Regions from separate parts of the Streptomyces sp. NPDC001890 genome, predicted to be linked through region 1. Evidence: riboswitches for the same ligand, from Rfam matches in the RefSeq annotation. Region 1 holds a riboswitch; each other region holds the start of a gene.
The links. Region 1 has a riboswitch for thiamine pyrophosphate ahead of ACFYY1_RS30665 (thiamine ABC transporter substrate binding subunit). Riboswitches for the same ligand answer to the same signal wherever they lie in the genome.
Positions count from the first base shown of each region.

Region 1 (4,313 bases):
TCCTGGTCGCGGCGCGACACCCCGCGCATCCGCAGCCCGAACGCGACATTGGCGCCGACGTCCCGGTGCGGGAAGAGCTGGTGGTCCTGGAACATCAGGCCGAGCCCGCGCCGGTGCACCGGCACCCCGGCCTGGTCCGCGCCGTCCAGCAGCACCCGGCCGCCGTCCGGCGGGTGCAGTCCGGCGACCACCCTCAGCAGAGTGGACTTGCCGCTTCCGCTCGGCCCGAGCACACAGACGATCTCGTGCTCGGCGACCTCCAGGTCCACCGCGTCGAGCGCCGCCCGCTCGCCGAAGCGAACCGTGGCCGATTCCAGTGTCAGCATTTCTAGAACTCCCCGGACCGGTCCGTGCGGATACGTTCGAGCAGCAGCAGCGAGACGGCGCAGACCACCATCAGGATGGTGCTCAGCGCCATCGCCTGGCCGTAGTTGAGCTCTCCGGCCCGCCCCAGCAGCCGGGCCACGGCGACCGGCAGCGTCGGGCGGTCGGGCCGGGCGATGAACACCGTCGCGCCGAACTCACCGAGCGAGACGGCGAACGCGAAACCGGCCGCGACGAGCAACGCCCGCCGCACCAGCGGCAGATCGACCTCCCGCCAGGCCCGCAGCGGCGACGCCCCGAGCACCGCGGCCGCCTCCCTGAGCCTCCCGTCCACCGCGCGCAGCACGGGCAGCATGGTCCGTACGACGAAGGGCACACCGACCAGCGCCTGGGCGAGCGGCACCAGGATCCAGGAGGTCCGCAGATCCAGCGGCGGCTCGTCCAGGGTGATCAGGAAGCCGAAGCCGACGGTGACCGCGGACACCCCGAGCGGCAGCATCAGCAGCGCGTCGAAACCGCGCACCAGCCGGCCGGCCCGCCGGGTCAGCGCCGCGGCGGCCAGCCCGCCGATGACCAGCGCGATGACCGTCGCGACCAGCGCGTACTGCAAGGAGTTCCAGATCGCTTCGAGCGGCGCGACCAGGAACGTACCGCCGCCCGCGTCCACGGACGACAGGGCACGGTAGAAGTCGAAGCCATGCCCGTCGGCGGTGTCCACGGAGCGCTCGACCAGCACCCCGAGCGGCAGCAGGATCAACAGCAGCACGGTCAGCAGCACCCCGCCGAGCAGCGCCCACTGCCCGGCGCCGCGCGGCCGACGGGCGGTCCGCTCGGGGTCGACCAGCTTCAGCGCGGTCTCCCGGCGCCGTACGGTCCAGGCGTGCACGGCGAGGATCGCACCGACCGCGGCGAACTGCACCAGTGTCAGCACGGCGGCCGTCGGCAGGGCGAGCAGTTGCGCGGTCTGCCGGTAGATCTCCACTTCGAGGGTGGCGTAACCGGGGCCGCCGAGGATCTGCACGACCCCGAAGGAGGTGAAGGTGAAGAGGAAGACCATCAGCGCGGCGGCGGCCACGGCGGGTGCCAGGGCCGGCAGGGTGACCCGTCGCCAGGCGGCGAACCGTCCCGCGCCGAGCACCCTGGCTGCCTCCTCCTGCCGGGGGTCGAGCTGGGACCACAGCCCGCCCACCGTCCGCACGACCACCGCGTAGTTGAAGAAGACATGGGCGAGCAGAATCGCCCAGACGGTGGTGTCGAGCCGTACGCCCCAGAGTTCGTCGAGGAATCCGCCGCGTCCCAGCAGCGCCAGGAAGGCCGTCCCGACGACCACGGTCGGCAGGACGAACGGCACCGTGACGACCGCCCGCAGCAGTTGTTTGCCGGGGAAGTCGAAGCGGGCGAAGACATAGGCGCCGGGCAGCGCGATCAGCAGGGTCAGCGCCGTCGAAGCGAGCGCCTGCCAGGTGGTGAACCAGAGGACGTCGCGGATCTCCGGCCGGGTCAGCACCTCGCCGATCCGGCCGAACTGCCAGACGCCGTCCACCTTCAGGCCCCGGCCGACGATCGCCGCGACCGGGTAGGCGAAGAACAGCGCGAAGAACCCGACGGGCACGGCCATCAGGCCGAGCCGCACCGCGTTCTGGCGCCTGGCCTTCGCACGAGCGGCATCCGCGTGCGCGGACCGCGGGCGGGAAGTCCTCCCGCCCGCGTCCGTTCCGCGTACGGGACTCTTCGCTACTTCACTACGAGCGAGGACCACGACTGGACCCACTGCTCACGGTTCTTGGCGATCTGGTCCGGGGCCACGGTCGTCGGGCTGTCCACCGTCGCGCCGAACTTCGTGAAGAGCTCCGGCAGCGCCGCGTCCTTGACGACCGGGTTGACGAACATGTTGAGCGGCATGTCCTCCTGGAACGTCTTGCTGATCAGGAAGTCCAGCAGGGCCTTGCCACCCGCCTCGTTCTTCGCCCCCTTCAGCAGGCCGGCGAACTCGGTCTGGCGGAAGCAGGTCCCGGTGGCGACACCGGTCGGGGCCTCGGCCGGCTGCGGCTTCGCGTACAGCACCTCGACGGGCGGGCTGGAGGCGTACGAGACGACGAGCGGCCGGTCCGCCTTGGCCTTCTTTCCGCCCGCGGAGCCGGAGAACTCCTCGTTGTACGCCTGCTCCCAGCCGTCGACGACCTTGACGCCGTTGCGCTCCAGCTTCTTCCAGTAGTCCTGGTAGCCCTTCTCGCCGTAGGTGGCGACGGTGCCGAGGAGGAAGCCGAGGCCGGGCGAGGAGGTCCCGGCGTTCTCGGTGACGAGCAGGTCCTTGTACGCGGGCTTCGCCAGGTCGTCGAAGGACCGCGGCGGCGCGAGCTTCTTGTCGGCGAAGTACTTCTTGTCGTAGTTGACGCAGATGTCGCCGGTGTCGACCGGGGTGACCCGGTGCCGGTCGGCGTCGAGCCGGGTGTCCGCCGCGACCCGGTCGATGCCCTTCGCCTCGTACGGCGTGAAGAGCCCGCTGTCGAGGGCGCGGGAGAGCAGCGTGTTGTCGACGCCGAAGAACACGTCGCCGCGCGGGGAGCCCTTGGTCAGGATCTCCTGGTTGAGCGCGACACCCGCGTCGCCGCTCTTCAGCACCTTGACGGTGTATCCGGTCTCCTCGGTGAACTGCTTCAGCACTTCCTCGGAGGCGTTGAAGGAGTCGTGGCTGACGAGGGTCACGGTCTTGGAGCCCGAGCCCTTCGTGCCGCTGGAACCCGAGGACGCGTCGTCGGAACTCCCGCACCCGGCGAGTGCGGTGACGCCGAGCGCGGCGGCGACGGCCGAAGCCGCGAGCTGCCTGGTCCTGCGCGTGGTGGTCATTGGTGTATTCCTCCTGGGTTTTGGCCAGGAAGAGACGCGGCCCTGCCCGCGGGAAAGCGGGCAGGGCGCAACAGCATGAGTTGATGACCGAACTTCCTACCCGGAATGACCCGGGCGAGGTTCAGAGGGTCTGCGGCCGACCTGTCCTCGGTGCCGCACTCTCAGCGCTGTGGCGCTCCCCTGTCGGAATATGAAGTTGATTTCGGGCCCAGATTACACGGGCCTTATCGGCCTCAGCGCTCGGCCGCCGCCAGCTGACCGCAGGCCCCGTCGATCTCCTGGCCGCGGGTGTCCCGCACGGTGACCGGCACGCCATGGGCGGCGATCGCCTCGACGAACGCCTTCTCGTCCTCGGGCCGCGAGGCGGTCCACTTGGAACCGGGCGTGGGGTTCAGCGGGATCAGATTGACGTGGACCCGCTTGCCCTTGAGGAGCCGGCCGAGCCGGTCGCCGCGCCATGCCTGGTCGTTGATGTCACGGATCAGCGCGTACTCGATCGAGATGCGGCGGCCGGACTTCTCCGCGTACTCCCACGCGGCGTCCAGCACCTCGGCGACCTTCCAGCGCGTGTTCACGGGCACGAGGGTGTCGCGCAGCTCGTCGTCCGGCGCGTGCAGCGAGACGGCGAGACGGCACTTGAAGCCCTCGTCGGCGAAGCGGAGCATCGCGGGCACCAGGCCCACGGTGGAGACGGTGATCCCGCGCTGCGAGAGCCCCAGCCCGTCCGGCTCCGGGTCGGTGAGCCGACGGATCGCGCCGACCACCCGGTTGTAGTTGGCGAGCGGCTCGCCCATGCCCATGAAGACGATGTTGGAGAGCCGCGCCGGGCCGCCGGGGACCTCGCCGTCGCGCAGCGCCCGCATCCCGTCCACGATCTGGTGGACGATCTCGGCGGTCGACAGATTGCGGTCGAGGCCGGCCTGTCCGGTGGCGCAGAACGGACAGTTCATCCCGCATCCGGCCTGCGAGGAGATGCACATCGTGACGCGCTCCGGGTAGCGCATCAGGACGGACTCGACGAGCGTCCCGTCGTGCAGTTTCCACAGCGTCTTGCGGGTGGTGTCGTCGTCGCAGCTGATGTGGCGGACCACCGACATCAGGTCGGGGAACATCGCCTCGGCGAGCTTGTCCCGCGACGCGGC
Region 1 is NZ_JBIATE010000017.1:41,373-45,685, forward strand. Features, by position in the region: gene ACFYY1_RS30655 (ABC transporter ATP-binding protein) at 1-326, opposite strand, end outside; gene ACFYY1_RS30660 (ABC transporter permease) at 329-1,942, opposite strand; gene ACFYY1_RS30665 (thiamine ABC transporter substrate binding subunit) at 2,059-3,171, opposite strand; TPP riboswitch at 3,247-3,363, opposite strand; gene rlmN (23S rRNA (adenine(2503)-C(2))-methyltransferase RlmN) at 3,405-4,313, opposite strand, start outside.

Region 2 (4,313 bases), on a different contig from region 1:
CCGGCTGAGTGGAGACGGCGCCGCCGACCGGCTCGCCGGTCGAACACGGCACCTGCCGAATGGGTGAAATTGCTCAGCGTGGAGAAGCTCAAGGCCTCGCCCTGCGACGACGGCCCTTCCTGGTCCGTACGGGCGCCGAAGCTCCGGCTTCCGCGCCGGACCCTGTGCGGTCCGCGGAGACGACCAGCGCAGCGAGCACCGTCGTCACCGGCACCGAGGCGACCAGTCCGATCGAGCCGACCAGCGTTCGTACGATCTCCTCCGCCACCAGCTCGCTGTTGGCCACCGTCCCCACGCTGCTCTGCGCGACGGAGAACAGCAGCAGCAACGGCAGTGCGGCGCCCGCATAGGCGAGCACCAGGGTATTGACGACCGAGGCGATGTGGTCGCGTCCGATCCTGATCCCTGCCCGGTAGAGCCCCCGCACACCCAACGTCGGGTTCGCCTGGTGGAGTTCCCAGACCGCCGACGTCTGGGTCACGGTCACATCGTCGAGGACCCCGAGCGAACCGATGATGACACCGGCCAGAAGCAGACCGCTCATGTCGATGTGCGGGTACAGACCATGGATGAGGCCGGTGTTGTCGTCGGTGTTGCCGGTCAGGCTCGCCCAGCCGATGAAGAGCGATCCGAGCAGTCCGATCAGCAGCAGCGAGATCAGTGTGCCGATCACCGCCACCGAGGTGCGGGCGCTCAGGCCGTGGCACATGTAGAGCGCGATCAGCATGATCGCGCTGGCCCCGACCACGGCGACGAGCAGCGGATTGGAGCCCTGGAGTATGGCCGGGAGGATGAACAGGGTCAGCACGGCGAACGAGACGGCGAGCGCGACCAGCGCCATCACCCCGCGCATGCGGCCCACCGCGACCACGGCCAGGGCGAAGATCCCGGCCAGCAGGGTCAGCGGGAACTTCCGGTTCACATCCGTCACCGAGTACTGCAGGTCACGGGGCGCGTCGGGGGCGTACGCCACGACCACGCCCTGACCGTCGCGCAGCTGACGCGTTGCGTCGGGCTGGACGATCTCGGTGAAGGTCCGGCCCTTGTCATGACCGGTCGTCACCTCGATCGTGGCCTTCTTGCACAGCCCCCTCGTGCTCCCCGGGGATGGTGTGACGGCCCCGTCGATGGGCGTCTGGACCGCGTTCACCTCCTTGCAGTCCACCATGTCGACCTTCACCACCTTTCCCTGCTGGGTCTGCCGGTCGAATCCGACGCCGGTCCGCTCGTGCGACGGCGCACCACCCGGCCACAGCGCCACCAGACCGACGAGGACGGCGGTGGCGAACGGGATCAGTACGGCCGCGATGACTTTGCGCAGATGTCTGGAGACGGGTGCGGCGGGGCCATGGCTGTGCGAGTGACCGTGCTGATGGCCCTGCGTTTCGAGGTCGATAAGGGGGGACGTCACCGGCCGATCATCGCAAGAAGAGACGGGCCCACTGTTCATCGGGCCGGACGGGGCGCTAGCGTGGGGGAACCTTTGCACACGCGGGAGCTCGGAGCACCGGGCTGAGAGGGCGCTGATCTCCGTACGTCCGTACGGGACAGGCTGCGCCGACCGCCGAACCTGTTACCGGGTAATGCCGGCGTAGGGAGTAGGTCTCATGACCACATCGGACGCACGCACGCCTGCCTCGAACCAGAGCGACGAGGCCGGGAAGTCCATCGGTTGGCACAAGGGGTACGTCCAGGGCTCGCGCCCGGACCTCCGGGTGCCGGTCCGTCAGGTGCACCTCACCAACGGCAAGGACGTGACGCTGTACGACACGTCGGGTCCGTACACCGATCCCACCGTCGAGACCGATGTCCGCCGCGGGCTCGCACCGCTGCGGGAGAACTGGATCATCGCCCGCGGCGACACCGAGGAGTACCCGGGCCGTCCCGCCCGCCCCGAGGACGACGGGCTCAAGCACACCTCGCCGCGCGGCGGACTGCGCAACCTCGACGCGGTCTTCCCCGGCCGCCCGCGGCTGCCGCGCCGCAGCCGGGACGGGCAGCCGGTGACCCAGCTCGCGTACGCCCGCCGGGGCGAGATCACCCCGGAGATGGAGTACGTGGCGATCCGGGAGAACGTCGAGCCCGAGGTGGTGTGCGAGGAGATCGCGGCCGGCCGGGCCGTGCTGCCGGCCAACGTCAACCACCCCGAGATCGAGCCGATGATCATCGGCAAGCGGTTCCTGGTGAAGGTCAATGCCAACATCGGCAACTCCGCGGTGACTTCCTCCATCGAGGAGGAGGTGGAAAAGATGACGTGGGCGACGCGCTGGGGCGCCGATACCGTCATGGATCTGTCCACCGGCCGCAACATTCACACCACTCGTGAGTGGGTTTTGCGTAATTCACCCGTTCCGATCGGAACTGTCCCGCTCTACCAGGCGCTCGAAAAGGTCGACGGCCGGGCGGAGGAACTGACCTGGGAGATCTACAAGGACACCGTCATCGAGCAGGCCGAGCAGGGCGTCGACTACATGACGGTCCACGCCGGCGTGCGCCTGCCGTACGTGCCGCTGACCGCCCGTCGCAAGACCGGCATCGTCTCGCGCGGCGGCTCGATCATGGCGGCGTGGTGCCTCGCGCACCACAAGGAGTCTTTCCTGTACGAGCACTTCGAGGAGCTCTGCGAGATCCTCGCGACCTACGACGTGACGTACTCGCTGGGCGACGGGCTGCGGCCCGGCTCGATCGCCGACGCCAATGACGAGGCGCAGTTCGCCGAACTGCGCACGCTCGGCGAGCTGAACGCGGTCGCCAAGAGGTTCGGCGTCCAGACCATGATCGAGGGGCCGGGGCATGTCCCGATGCACAAGATCAAGGAGAACATCGACCTCCAGCAGGAGATCTGCGAGGAGGCGCCGTTCTACACTCTCGGCCCGTTGACCACCGACGTCGCGCCGGCGTACGACCACATCACCTCCGGCATCGGCGCGGCGATGATCGCGTGGTGGGGGACGGCGATGCTCTGCTACGTCACGCCGAAGGAGCACCTCGGCCTGCCCAACCGGGACGACGTGAAGACCGGCGTCATCACCTACAAGATCGCGGCGCACGCGGCGGACCTCGCCAAGGGGCACCCGGGGGCGCAGGACTGGGACGACGCGCTCTCCGACGCCCGGTTCGAGTTCCGCTGGGAGGACCAGTTCAACCTGGCCCTCGACCCGGACACCGCACGGGAGTTCCACGACGAGACGCTGCCCGCCGAGCCGGCGAAGACGGCGCACTTCTGCTCGATGTGCGGCCCGAAGTTCTGTTCGATGAAGATCAGCAGAAGCATCACTGAGCAGTTCGGCGGCGATGCGGACGCCACCCCGGAAGAGATCAAGGCCGGGATGCTGGAGAAGTCCAAGGAGTTCGCCGCCTCGGGCCACCGGGTCTACCTACCGATGGCCGACTGACCTGCGGAAACGCGACTGGCCGACGGCGCCACCGGGGAGTGGTCGGCTATCCGTGGCAGTCGGCTGTCAGACCGGTTCGGGGTGGCTTGCCACCCCGAACGGGTTGTCGATCACGTAGCGCCAGTATCCGTCCGGGCCACGGCGGGCCACATCCGTTGCGGTGCCCTCGATGTGCACATGGTCGCCGTGGGCCGCGATGCCGTCGATGACGAAGTCCACGATCAGCAGCGCCAGGTCGCCGACGACGTATGTGTGACGCGGCGTCACTTGGATCGGGACATGTAGCCGGAGGAATTCTCGGTTGGCGCGAAACCGATCTGCTCCGGTGACCAGATGGCCGGGACTCGGCGCGAAACCTGCGTCGGGCTCGTAGAGCTGGTCGACGGCCTCCGGGTCGAAGGTGTTGAACGCCCGTGCAAAGGCGTGGGGATGCTCGGCGGCGCTGCTCGCCAGCGGCACACTGGTGGAATGAGTCATGCGGCAAGCGAACAGCCCGTTGACATGGGTCACCAAATGGAAACCCATACCGCCTGGGACGCGGAACTGGTACCAGGCCCGCGGGGCCGCACCCATCGGCCCGAGGGTGACTGCCCCGTCGAGATCGCCCTTGCAGCGGTCTCCGGTCGCTGGACCACACTGCTGCTGCGCGAGCTGATGGGGCATCCTCGCGGTTTCATGGAGCTGCGGGCACTGTTCCCCGAACTCTCCGCGAAGGTGCTCAGTGATCGGCTCCGAACACTGCAGGAGAGAGGTCTGGTGGCGGCGGAACGCCGACGGGGCTTCCCCGTGCGTACGCGATATTCCCTGACGGAGGCAGGCGGGGCTCTGCGATCGCTGCTGATCGAGCTGTACGCCACCGGTGAGGAACTGCTGCGCTTGACCGAGCCGCTAAGTGAAGGCCCGCGATCTCCTGAGAAT
Region 2 is NZ_JBIATE010000003.1:155,881-160,193, reverse strand. Features, by position in the region: gene ACFYY1_RS12020 (SsgA family sporulation/cell division regulator) at 1-8, shown strand, start outside; gene ACFYY1_RS12015 (YibE/F family protein) at 89-1,450, opposite strand; TPP riboswitch at 1,482-1,615, shown strand; gene thiC (phosphomethylpyrimidine synthase ThiC) at 1,608-3,395, shown strand; gene ACFYY1_RS12005 (YybH family protein) at 3,462-3,872, opposite strand; gene ACFYY1_RS12000 (winged helix-turn-helix transcriptional regulator) at 3,864-4,313, shown strand, end outside.
Region 2: linked by a shared signal. The riboswitch ahead of thiC (phosphomethylpyrimidine synthase ThiC) and the one ahead of ACFYY1_RS30665 (thiamine ABC transporter substrate binding subunit) in region 1 are both predicted to bind thiamine pyrophosphate.

Region 3 (4,313 bases), on a different contig from region 1:
ACAAGCCTGCCATCCCGCACTGACAGCCGATACCCGGACTCGGCCCTTCAGGGCCTCGCGGACCGCGCCGGCCGGGCCGGCCCGTCGAGAACGGCCATGCTCCAGCGGCTCCCGCACACCGGACGCCCCGCGCGCCCGGCGGCGCGCTACTGACGGGTCGCCGACTTCAGCGGTACGGAGGGGTCGGCGGCCCGTTCCGGATCGAGCCGCGCCCCCGCCTCGATGAGCTTGCGGCCCTGTGCCAGATCGCGCGGCCGGCCGACGGCGAGGACCGCGACCAGGACGCCGTCGCGCAGCCAGCACACCGACCAGGCGGGCCCGGCCGGATCGCCGCGCCACAGCAGGGTGTCGGCGCTCCCGTGGTGGCCCGCGTACTGCACGAACCGGTCGAACTGCTCGGACCAGAAGTACGGCACGGGGTCGTACACCACCGGCTCCGGGGCCTCGTCGGCCATCGCGCCGATGATGTTGGCGGCGGCGGTGCGCGGGCCCTGGAGCGCGTTGTCCCAGTGGTGGACGAGCAGGCGTTCGCCGTACCGGGCGGAGGGGAACGAGGCGCAGTCGCCGACCGCGTACACATCGGGTGCCGAGGTGCGCAGCGCCCCGTCGGCGGTCACCGATCCGTCGGGGCCGAGCGCGATGCCGGAGCCGGCCAGCCAGCCGGTGGCGGGCCGGGCACCGATTCCGACGACGACCGCTCCGGCCGGGACGGTGCGGCCGTCCGCGAGGACCACCCGGCCCGGCTCGACGCGCTCGACCCGGGCCCCGGTGAGGAGTTCGGCGCCGATCTCCGCGTACCAGGCGGCCATCGGGGCGGCGACCTCCGCGGGCATCGCGCCCGCCAGGGGCCGGTCGGCGGCCTCGACGACGGTGACGGCGCAGCCGGCGGCGCGGGCCGCGGTGGCGAACTCGGCACCGATCCAGCCCGCGCCGACGACCACGACGCCGTGCTGCTGGTCGAGGACCGGGCGCAGCCGTGCCGCGTCGTCGAGGGTGCGCAGCAGGTGGACGCCGACAACGCCCTCGGTGCCGGGCAGGACGACCGGTTCGGCACCGGTCGCGATGACCAGGCTGTCGTAGGGAACGGGCCCCGTCGGGGTGTCCAGTTCGTGCGCGCCGGGCCGTACTCCGGTGACCTCGCGGCCCAGTTGCAGATCGATGTCCAGGGCCTCGAAGTCGATGTCGAAGGCGGAGTCCTCGGCCTTGCCGAGCAGCACCGCCTTGGACAACGGGGGCCGGTCGTAGGGCTGGTGCGGTTCGGCGCCGATCAGGGTGACGGGGCCGGTGAAGCCCTGTTCCCGCAGGGCCACCGCGGTCTGCACCCCGGCCATGCCCGCGCCGACGACGACCACGCGGTGCCCTGCCCGCCGGTCCGGCCGCTCTGACTGCTGCTGATCGCTCACCCGTACACCATAAACACCTGACTGATCGTCAGGAAAGGGCGAGTTCCTCGACCGTGCTCGTCCCGCTGCCTTCCTGCGATTCCCACGCCCACCGTTCCTCCAGCCGGACCCGGCCGTCCGGGAGGTCGACGACGGTGGAGACGCAGTGGCCGCCGGCCGTCGTGCCGTCCTGCTTCAGCTGGACGTACCGGAAGTCCAGGGTGTCGCCGTCCCGGGTGCCGACGAGATGGCCGCGCACCACGTCGCCGCCCGCGTACTCGGCCCAGATCCGGCCGTCCTCCTCGTGGTACGTGAAGCGGGTACGGGTGCCGACCTGGCCGGGCGCCTGGTCGGCGACCGGAGCGAGGACGAGTCCGTCGAGCGAACGGGCCACGGTGGCCACTCCCTTACTGGTCCGGCGGGACGGGGTTTAGGGTGGCCAACGTAAAGCACTCGCGGGAGCCCGGACGCACCGGGCTGAGAGGGAGGCTGGGCGGCCTCCGACCGTACGAACCTGATCCGGGTCATGCCGGCGAAGGGAGGGGCTGGAAGCCCATGCGTTCTTCTCGGAACGGGAACGGATCCGATGTCCTGGTCATCGGGGGCGGGATCATCGGCCTGGTGACGGCCTGGCGGGCCGCGCAGCGCGGACTGCGCACGGCGCTCGCCGACCCCGAACCGGGTGGCGGTGCCGCCAGGGTGGCGGCCGGCATGCTGGCCGCCGTCACCGAACTCCACTACGGCGAACAGCTGCTGCTGGGCCTCAACGTCGCCTCGGCGGACCGGTATCCGGCCTTCGTGGCCGAACTGGAGGCGGCGAGCGGGCAGGAGACCGGATTCCGGACCTGCGGCACCCTGGCCGTCGCGCTGGACTCCGACGACCGCGCCCACCTGCGGGAGCTGCACGCCCTCCAGCAGCGGTCGGGCCTCGAATCGGAGTGGCTCACCGGCCGTGAGTGCCGCCGGCTGGAGCCGATGCTCGCGCCGGGCGTCCGGGGCGGCCTGCGGGTCGACGGCGACCACCAGATCGATCCCCGCCGGCTGGCCGCCGCCCTGCTGACCGCCTGCGAGCGGGCCGGGGTGGTCTTCCACCGCGGCTGGGTGGAGCGCCTGAACGTGGTGGGCGACCGGGCCGCCGGGGCGGTGCTCGCCGGGGGTACGGAGCTGACGGCCGACCAGGTCGTGCTCGCCGCGGGCAGCCTCAGCGGGCGGCTGGCCGGGCTGCCGGACGAGGTGGTGCCACCGGTCCGGCCGGTGAAGGGCCAGGTGGTACGGCTGACCGTGCCCGCCGGGTACGCGCCGTTCCTGAGCCGCACGGTCCGGGCCGTGGTCCGGGGCGGCCACCTCTATCTCGTACCGCGCGAGAACGGCGAGCTGGTCGTCGGCGCCACCAGCGAGGAAATGGGCTGGGACACCACCGTCACCGCGGGCGGCGTCTACGAGCTGCTGCGCGACGCCCACGAGCTGGTCCCCGGCATCACCGAGCTGCCGCTCACCGAGACCCTGGCCGGTCTGCGCCCCGCCTCCCCCGACAACGCCCCGCTGCTCGGCCCCACCACCCTGCCCGGCCTCCACCTCGCCACCGGCCACCACCGCAACGGGGTGCTGCTCACCCCCGTCACCGGTGACGTGATGGCGGAGTTCCTCACCGGCGGCGAGCCGCCCGAGCCGGCCCGCCCCTTCACCCCGCAGCGTTTCTCCTCCGTCGCCGCCTCCGTGCGTCAGGATCAGCCCGCAGTACGTCAGGAGCAGCCCGCATGACCGAGCCCGCACCGCTCCCCGGGGCGACCACCCTCTCCGTCTCCGTGAACGGCGAGGTCCGACGTCTCGCCGGGGGCACCACCCTGGCGGCGCTCGTTGCCACGCTCACCACCGCGCACTCCGGCGTCGCGGCCGCCGTCAACGAGACCGTCGTACCGCGCGGCCAGTGGTCCGCCACCGCACTGCTCGACGGTGACCGCGTCGAGGTCCTGACCGCGGTCCAGGGAGGCTGATCATGTCGGACGACCTCTTCGCCCTCGGCGACACCACGTTCGGCTCCCGGCTGATCATGGGGACCGGCGGGGCGCCCAGCCTGGACGTGCTGGAGCGCTCCCTGACCGCCTCCGGCACCGAGCTGACCACCGTCGCGATGCGCCGCCTCGATCCGACCGTGCAGGGTTCGGTGCTCTCCGTCCTGGAGCGGCTCTCCATCCGCGTGCTGCCCAACACGGCGGGCTGCTTCACCGCGGGCGAGGCCGTGCTGACCGCCCGGCTGGCCCGCGAGGCGCTCGGCACCGACTGGATCAAGCTGGAGGTGGTGGCCGACGAGCGGACCCTGCTGCCCGATCCGATCGAGCTGCTGGACGCCGCGGAGATCCTGGTGGACGACGGCTTCACCGTGCTGCCGTACACCAATGACGACCCGGTGCTGGCGCGCCGGCTCCAGGACGTGGGGTGCGCGGCGGTGATGCCGCTCGGCTCCCCCATCGGCTCCGGGCTCGGCATCCGCAATCCGCACAACTTCCGGCTGATCGTCGAGCAGGCCCGGGTGCCGGTGATCCTCGACGCGGGCGCCGGGACGGCCTCCGACGCGGCGCTCGCGATGGAGCTGGGGTGCGCCGCGGTGATGCTGGCGTCCGCGGTGACCCGGGCCCAGGAGCCCGAGCTGATGGCCGCGGCGATGCGTCACGCGGTGGAGGGCGGGCGGCTGGCGTACCGGGCCGGCCGGATTCCGCGCCGCCACTTCGCCGAGGCGTCGTCGCCGGTGGAGGGGCGGGCGGTGCTGGACCCGGAGCGGCCGGCCTTCTGAGCCGCCGGTACGCGGGTGGATCGCATGTCCCTGTCACGGCTCGGCTGCAGTACGGCCCCGGGAATGCCCCGGCCGGTGGGTCGTGTCCGTGGCGGCTCGTAGACTCGCCTGCGTGGATACGACCCTCCAGGACCCTCTCG
Region 3 is NZ_JBIATE010000001.1:982,611-986,923, reverse strand. Features, by position in the region: gene ACFYY1_RS04330 (NAD(P)/FAD-dependent oxidoreductase) at 147-1,403, opposite strand; gene ACFYY1_RS04325 (hypothetical protein) at 1,432-1,776, opposite strand; TPP riboswitch at 1,828-1,940, shown strand; gene thiO (glycine oxidase ThiO) at 1,938-3,143, shown strand; gene thiS (sulfur carrier protein ThiS) at 3,140-3,376, shown strand; gene ACFYY1_RS04310 (thiazole synthase) at 3,379-4,173, shown strand; gene pknB (Stk1 family PASTA domain-containing Ser/Thr kinase) at 4,286-4,313, shown strand, end outside.
Region 3: linked by a shared signal. The riboswitch ahead of thiO (glycine oxidase ThiO) and the one ahead of ACFYY1_RS30665 (thiamine ABC transporter substrate binding subunit) in region 1 are both predicted to bind thiamine pyrophosphate.